2 linked regions of the Gemmobacter sp. 24YEA27 genome follow. Each later gene encodes a partner of the first gene's protein in a complex. Links are inferred from orthologs where the notes say so. Each region holds a gene or a part of one and is shown on either strand. Other genes may lie near its edges. The genes, in order: QNO18_RS02140 and accD.

Region 1 (3,189 bases):
GTCAGAATCAACGGGCTGGACACGCCCTGGTGGTATCGCGATGTTGTCGATCTGCTGGAACAGGCGGGCGCGCGGCTGGATCAGATCATGATCCCAAAGGTCGGTTGCGCCGCCGATGTCTATGCGGTGGACGCGCTGGTCACCGCAGTTGAACGCGCCAAGGGCCGCAAAAAGCCGATCAGCTTTGAAGTGATTATCGAAACCGCCGCCGGCATCGCCCATGTCGAAGAAATCGCAGCCTCCTCCCCCCGCCTGCAGGCCATGAGCCTCGGCGCCGCCGATTTCGCGGCCTCGATGGGGATGCAGACCACCGGCATCGGCGGAACCCAGGAAAACTACTATATGCATCGCGAAGGCGCCAGATACTGGTCCGACCCCTGGCATTGGGCCCAGGCCGCCATCGTCGCCGCCTGCCGCACACATGGTGTGTTGCCGGTCGATGGTCCCTTCGGCGACTTCTCGGATGATGAGGGGTTCCGCGCTCAGGCTCTGCGTTCGGCCACCCTGGGGATGGTCGGGAAATGGGCGATCCACCCGAAACAGGTGGCGCTCGCCAATGAGGTTTTCACGCCATCCGAGGCCGCCGTAACCGAGGCGCGCGAGATCCTCACTGCGATGGAGACCGCCAAAGCTGCAGGCCAGGGCGCCGCGACTTACAAAGGCCGGCTGATCGACATCGCCTCAATGCGCCAGGCCGAAGTGATCGTTCGGCAGACCGAAATCATTGCCGGACGGTGAAGAGAATCCGTTGACACACTGCTTTTACAATGTGCAACATCACCTCAACCAGGCCCGTCCCTGAGGCGGATTGGAAATGAACACCCGCGCCGCGACCACAGGGAGAGGAGGCCCTGCGCGGCAAATGGGAGGAAGCGCACCCCGTGGCGAAAGCTGCGGGGTGTTGCCATTTCCGGCGCCCCATTTTTGGCGCCCCATTTTTGGCGCCGCGCCTCTGGCAGGCTGCGGAAGCCTCCGGCGGGGATATTTAAGGACAGATGAAATCGGCATGCTCTCTTCGCCTTTTCATCTGTCCTTAAATATCCCGGGGGTGAGCGGCACAGCCGCGAGGGGGCTGGCCCCCTCTGCTTCTCGGCCTGCCACGCGCGGCGTCAGTTGCACTTTGCGCCCGCCCCCTCCATATAGGAGGCGATCAGAATAAGGGTCCAGCGCATGATCTATCTCGATTTCGAAAAGCCCCTGGCCGAGATCGAAGGCAAAGCCGAGGAATTGCGGGCGCTTGCCCGGAAGGATTCGGCGATGGATGTCACGCGGGAAGCCGAAGCGCTTGACCGCAAGGCCGAGACCGCTTTGCGCGATCTCTACAAGAATCTCTCTGCCTGGCAGAAATGCCAGGTGGCGCGCCACCCGGACCGGCCGCATTGCCAGTCCTATATCGACGCGCTCTTTACCGAATATACCCCGCTCGCCGGGGATCGGGCCTTTGCCGATGACCATGCAGTCATGGGCGGTATTGCGCGATTCAATGACCGGCCGGTGATGGTGATCGGGCATGAAAAGGGCCATGATACCAAGACCCGGATCGAACATAATTTCGGCATGGCCCGCCCCGAAGGCTATCGCAAGGCGATCCGGCTTATGGATCTTGCCGACCGCTTCAGCCTGCCGGTGGTCACGCTTGTCGACACGCCCGGCGCCTATCCGGGCAAGGGCGCGGAAGAGCGCGGCCAGTCCGAGGCCATTGCGCGTTCGACCGAGAAATGTCTCTCGCTCGGCGTTCCGCTGATCTCGGTGATCATCGGTGAGGGTGGCTCGGGCGGCGCCGTAGCCTTTGCGACCGCGAATCGCGTCGCAATGCTCGAGCATTCGGTCTATTCGGTCATCTCGCCGGAAGGCTGCGCCTCGATCCTGTGGAAGGATGCCGAGAAGATGCGCGAGGCGGCCGAAGCACTGCGCCTGACCGCCCAGGATCTGCAAAAGCTCGGCATTGTGGACCGCATCATCAAAGAGCCGGTCGGCGGCGCGCAGCGCGCGCCCTCGGAGGCGGTCGATGCGGTTGGCAAGGCGATTGCCGCGATGCTGGCAGAACTGACCGACAAGAAGCCGGCAGCCCTGCGCAAAGACCGCCGGCAGAAATTCCTCGACATGGGATCTCGCGGCCTGGCGGCCTGAGCACAGGCCCGCCGCGCCCCTCTCCACCAGAACTGCACCTGCTGATCAGGTGGCCCCTGGTCGTCCGGAAATGCCGGCGACCAGGTTTTGCCACATGTGACCCATATTAATACCTCACTCTTTAGGAAAATTCGATCAGAACGCTCCGGAAGGGTCTGATTGTGCCAGTAACGAATCTCATTGTGAACGGAACCTTCGATCAGGGCAGCACCGGCTGGTCCGGCACCGATCTGGAGACCGGTTACAATGAGGGCACCTATCTCGGGAATGGGTCGCCGAACCGTGTTGCCGAGATGGATGGCGCCAGCAACCAGATCACGGTGATGTATCAGGTGGTGCATATCGACCATGCCGGCCCCGTCCCGCTGGAATTCCGCACCGCGCTGCGCGAGGGCCAGCCGCTCGCCAACAAGGAAGGCTTCCGCGTCGATATTGTCGACTCAAACGGCAAGGTCATCTTTACGAAATCGATCTATCCCCAGGGTCAGAGCTGGGAACATTACAGTCTCAATATCGACTTCCCGAGCGCCGGAGATTACCGCGTCAGCTTTACCGAGCTTGGGGTGAACAACAGCTACGGCGCGATCATTGATGACATCTCGATGCTGGTCTGTTTTGTGGCCGGCACGCTGATCGCGACACCTGATGGCCAACGCCCCGTCGAGGATCTGCGCCCCGGTGATCTGGTCTTCAATGCCGAGGGCGATGCGCTGCCGGTGATCTGGACAGGGGCGCGCAGGGTCTCGATGGAAGACCAGATTGTCGATGAAAGCCTGCGCCCGGTCGTGTTCGAGCCCGGTTCGCTGGGCAAGGGTCTGCCGGAGCGGCGGCTTGCGGTTTCGCCGCAGCACCGGATGATGGTCTCGGGCTGGAAGGCCGAGCTTTGGTTCGCGGAATCGGAAGTGCTGGTGCCGGCGATCTCGCTGGTGAATGGCGATACCATTCGCCAGACCACCGCCGATGAGGATGTGACCTATGTGCATTTCCTCTTTGAGGGTCACGAAATCGTCCTCGCCGAAGGGTGCCCGAGCGAGAGTTTCCATCCTGGCGACCATTCGC
Region 2 (3,152 bases), 1.1 Mb from region 1 along the record:
ATCCGGCCGCGTTCTTCGGCGATCTGCCAGTGCTGACCGAAGGCAAAGACCGGTGCGCCAAGACGGGCGGCCTTTGCCTCGATCACCGCGAGGCCCGCCTCTTCCTGGGGGCCGACCACGACAGGCACACCGCGCTTGATGATCCCGGCTTTCTCGCCGGCGATTTCGGGCAGCGTCTCGCCGAGATATTGCTGATGGTCGATCGAGACCGGCGTGATGATCGACAGCCGCGGCTGGTCTACGACATTGGTGGCATCAAGCCGCCCGCCAAGCCCGACCTCAAGCAGCGTGAAATCCGCCGGAACCCGCGAAAAAGCGAGCATCGCCGCGACGGTGGTGATTTCAAAAAATGTGATCGGCTCACCGCCATTGGCGGCAATGCATTCATCCAGCAGTGCCATCAGAGCCGGTTCCGAAATCAGCTCGCCCGCGAGCCGGATCCGTTCGTGGAACCGCGCCAGATGCGGCGAGGTATAGGCATGGACCTTTGCGCCCGAGGCCTCGAGCCCGGCGCGGATCATCGCCTGGGTCGAGCCCTTGCCATTGGTGCCCGCGAGATGGATCACCGGCGGCAGGTTACGCTCCGGGTGGCCGAGAGCGGCCAGAAGACGATGCACGCGGTCAAGCGTCAGGTCGATGATTTTTGGATGAAAGCTCATCATCCGCTCGAGGATCGCATCCGATCCGGTGCTGTCTGGCATGGTCATGTCAGAGCGGCGCGCGCGTGATGGCGGACAGCGCGTCATTCACTGCAAAAGCATGCGCGACAATGCCGGTGATGCCGAAGGCTGCGAGCCGGGCCGAATGTTTCACGCGGTACGCCTCTGCCGCGTCAGCCGAGGCGAAGAGGTAGACCCCGCCTGCACGGCCGCTGTCCTGGTTCTCCGTCCAGATCTTCCACAAAAGCCCCGGCTCTCCGGCGATATCCTGTGCCAGGTCCTCCATTGCCGCAGTCATCCCGGCCCCCCAGGGGCCCGTGAAGGGGAAATCGAACTGAAGAAGTGTGACAGACATTGCGAATGCCTTTCCTGGATCAGCTTTGGGGTGTGTCGGGGGCCGGAGCAGTGGTCCCGACCTGGGCCGGCTCGGGGGCGGCAAGATCGGCGCGGATCGCCGGGGGCTGGCCGGTGAGCATCCTGAGGATGGTGATCAGCTCTTCCCGCATGGATTTGCGATGGGTGACGCGGTCAAGCATGCCGTGATCGAGCAGATATTCTGCGCGCTGGAACCCTTCGGGGAGCTTTTCGCGGATGGTCTGCTCGATCACGCGCGGCCCGGCGAAGCAGATCAGCGCATTGGGTTCGGCGATCTGCACATCGCCCAGCATCGCGTAAGAGGCCGTGACACCGCCGGTGGTCGGATGCGTCAGCACCACGATATAGGGAAGCCCCGCCTCTTTCAGCATCTGGATCGCCACGGTCGTGCGCGGCATCTGCATAAGGGCAAGGATCCCCTCCTGCATCCGGGCGCCGCCGGCGGCGGAAAAGACCACGAAGGGCTTCTTCATCTGAACCGCGCGCTCGGCGCCCGCGATGAAGGCATTGCCGACATACATCGACAGCGAGCCGCCGATAAAGGCGAAATCCTGTGCTGCGGCGACAATGGGGGTGCGGCCGATCTCACCCTCGGCCACCAGCATCGCCTCTTTCTCGCCGGTCGATTTCTGTGCGGCCTTCAGGCGGTCAGGATATTTCTTCTGGTCGCGGAAATGCAGCGGATCGGAGATCGGTTCGGGAACCTTCACTTCCGTGAAAATGCCGCCGTCGAACAGCGCGGTAAAGCGATCCCGCGGGCTGATCGCCATATGGTGATCACAATTCGAGCAGACATTGAGATTGGCCTCGAGCTCACGATGGAACAGCATGGTTCCGCATTCCGGACATTTGGTCCACAGGTTCTCGGGCACCTCGCGCCGCGAGAAGAGCGAGTTGATCTTCGGGCGGACGTAATTGGTGATCCAGTTCATATGCAGGCCTTTCCACCGGGGACGTTTCGGGGGTCTGAGGTTCGGGTTCCGAGATAAGGCCCCGGCGCCCTGAATGCAATGCAAAGGCCTGGGGCTGGCGGTGAAGAGGGGGCCAGCCCCCTCGCGGCTTTGCCACTCACCCCCGGGATATTTATAGACAGATGAAATTGGTAAGTGAGAGTGGTTTTCAGCTGTCCTTAAATATCCCCGCCGGAGGCATCCGCAGCCGGCAAGAGGCTCCGGAGTTTCAAAGTTTGCGCCGCGCCCGCAAGGCGGCTCCAAGTGTGCCATCGTCGAGATGGTCAAGTTCCCCACCGACTGGCACGCCCTGGGCGAGGGTGGTGATCTGCGCTGTGGTGAGCGTCAGGGCATCGGCGATATAATGCGCGGTGGTTTGTGCGTCGATGGTTGCGCTCAGTGCGAGGATCACTTCGGTGACAGCCTCGTCCGCGACCCTTGCGACAAGTCGCGGGATGCCCAGCTCTTCGGGGCCAAGCCCGTCCAAAGCCGAAAGTGTGCCTCCGAGAACCTGGTAGCGACCGCGAAACACGCCTGCGCGTTCCAGGGCCCAGAGATCGGCGACATCTTCGACCACGCAAAGTTCTCCGGTGGCCCGGGACGGGTCCTGGCAGATCGGGCAGAGATCAGCGGTCGAGATATTGCCGCAACTCTGGCAGTCGCGTGCGGTCAGCGCCACTTCGGCCAGCGATTGTGCCAGCGGGGCCATGACCTGAGCGCGGCGCTTCAGCATGGCCAGTACTGCGCGCCGGGCCGAGCGCGGGCCGAGGCCCGGCAGCCGCGACATCAGCTGGATCAGCGTTTCGATACCGGTCTCGTCAGAAGTGCGCGTCACTGGGGCGCCGGCATCAGAACGGAAGTTTCATATCGGCCGGCAGGCCGAGCTGTTCAGTCAGGCGGCGCATCTCATCGGCGGATTTCGTAGCGGCGCGCGACTGGGCGTCGCGGATCGCGGCGAGAATCAGGTCCTCCAGCACTTCCTTTTCCGAAGGCACCAGGATTGACGGGTCGATATCGAGCCCGGTCACATCGCCCTTGCAGGTCGCGCGCGCCTTCACGAGGCCGGCGCCGCTTTCGCCCACCACCACGCTGTTTGCGAGGCTCTCCTGCAGATCGGCCATTTTCGTCTGCATTTCCTGGGCGGCTTTCATCATTTTGGCCATATCGC

Evidence for each region.
Region 2: the proteins of QNO18_RS02140 (region 1) and accD are in contact, whole or in part, in a solved structure (PDB 8UXZ), measured with the Escherichia coli proteins. The link is inferred for Gemmobacter sp. 24YEA27 from one-to-one orthologs.

Annotation. Positions count from the first base shown.
Region 1 is NZ_JASJPW010000001.1:421,161-424,349, forward strand. What follows is about bases 282-3,150. They hold QNO18_RS02140 (acetyl-CoA carboxylase carboxyltransferase subunit alpha), read left to right. Parts: upstream 282-1,170; coding sequence 1,171-2,130; downstream 2,131-3,150. Other genes in these bases: QNO18_RS02145 (Hint domain-containing protein), read left to right, coding at 2,313-3,150. In the rest of the region: more of QNO18_RS02145, read left to right, coding at 3,151-3,189. UniProt on the Escherichia coli protein: Component of the acetyl coenzyme A carboxylase (ACC) complex. First, biotin carboxylase catalyzes the carboxylation of biotin on its carrier protein (BCCP) and then the CO(2) group is transferred by the carboxyltransferase to acetyl-CoA to form malonyl-CoA.
Region 2 is NZ_JASJPW010000001.1:1,475,622-1,478,773, forward strand. Bases 1-2,832 are described here. They hold accD (acetyl-CoA carboxylase, carboxyltransferase subunit beta), read right to left. Parts: upstream 1,967-2,832; coding sequence 1,034-1,966; downstream 1-1,033. Other genes in these bases: QNO18_RS07370 (folylpolyglutamate synthase/dihydrofolate synthase family protein), read right to left, coding at 1-707; QNO18_RS07375 (monooxygenase), read right to left, coding at 709-1,014; recR (recombination mediator RecR), read right to left, coding at 2,214-2,819. Also shown: QNO18_RS07390 (YbaB/EbfC family nucleoid-associated protein), read right to left, coding at 2,833-3,152.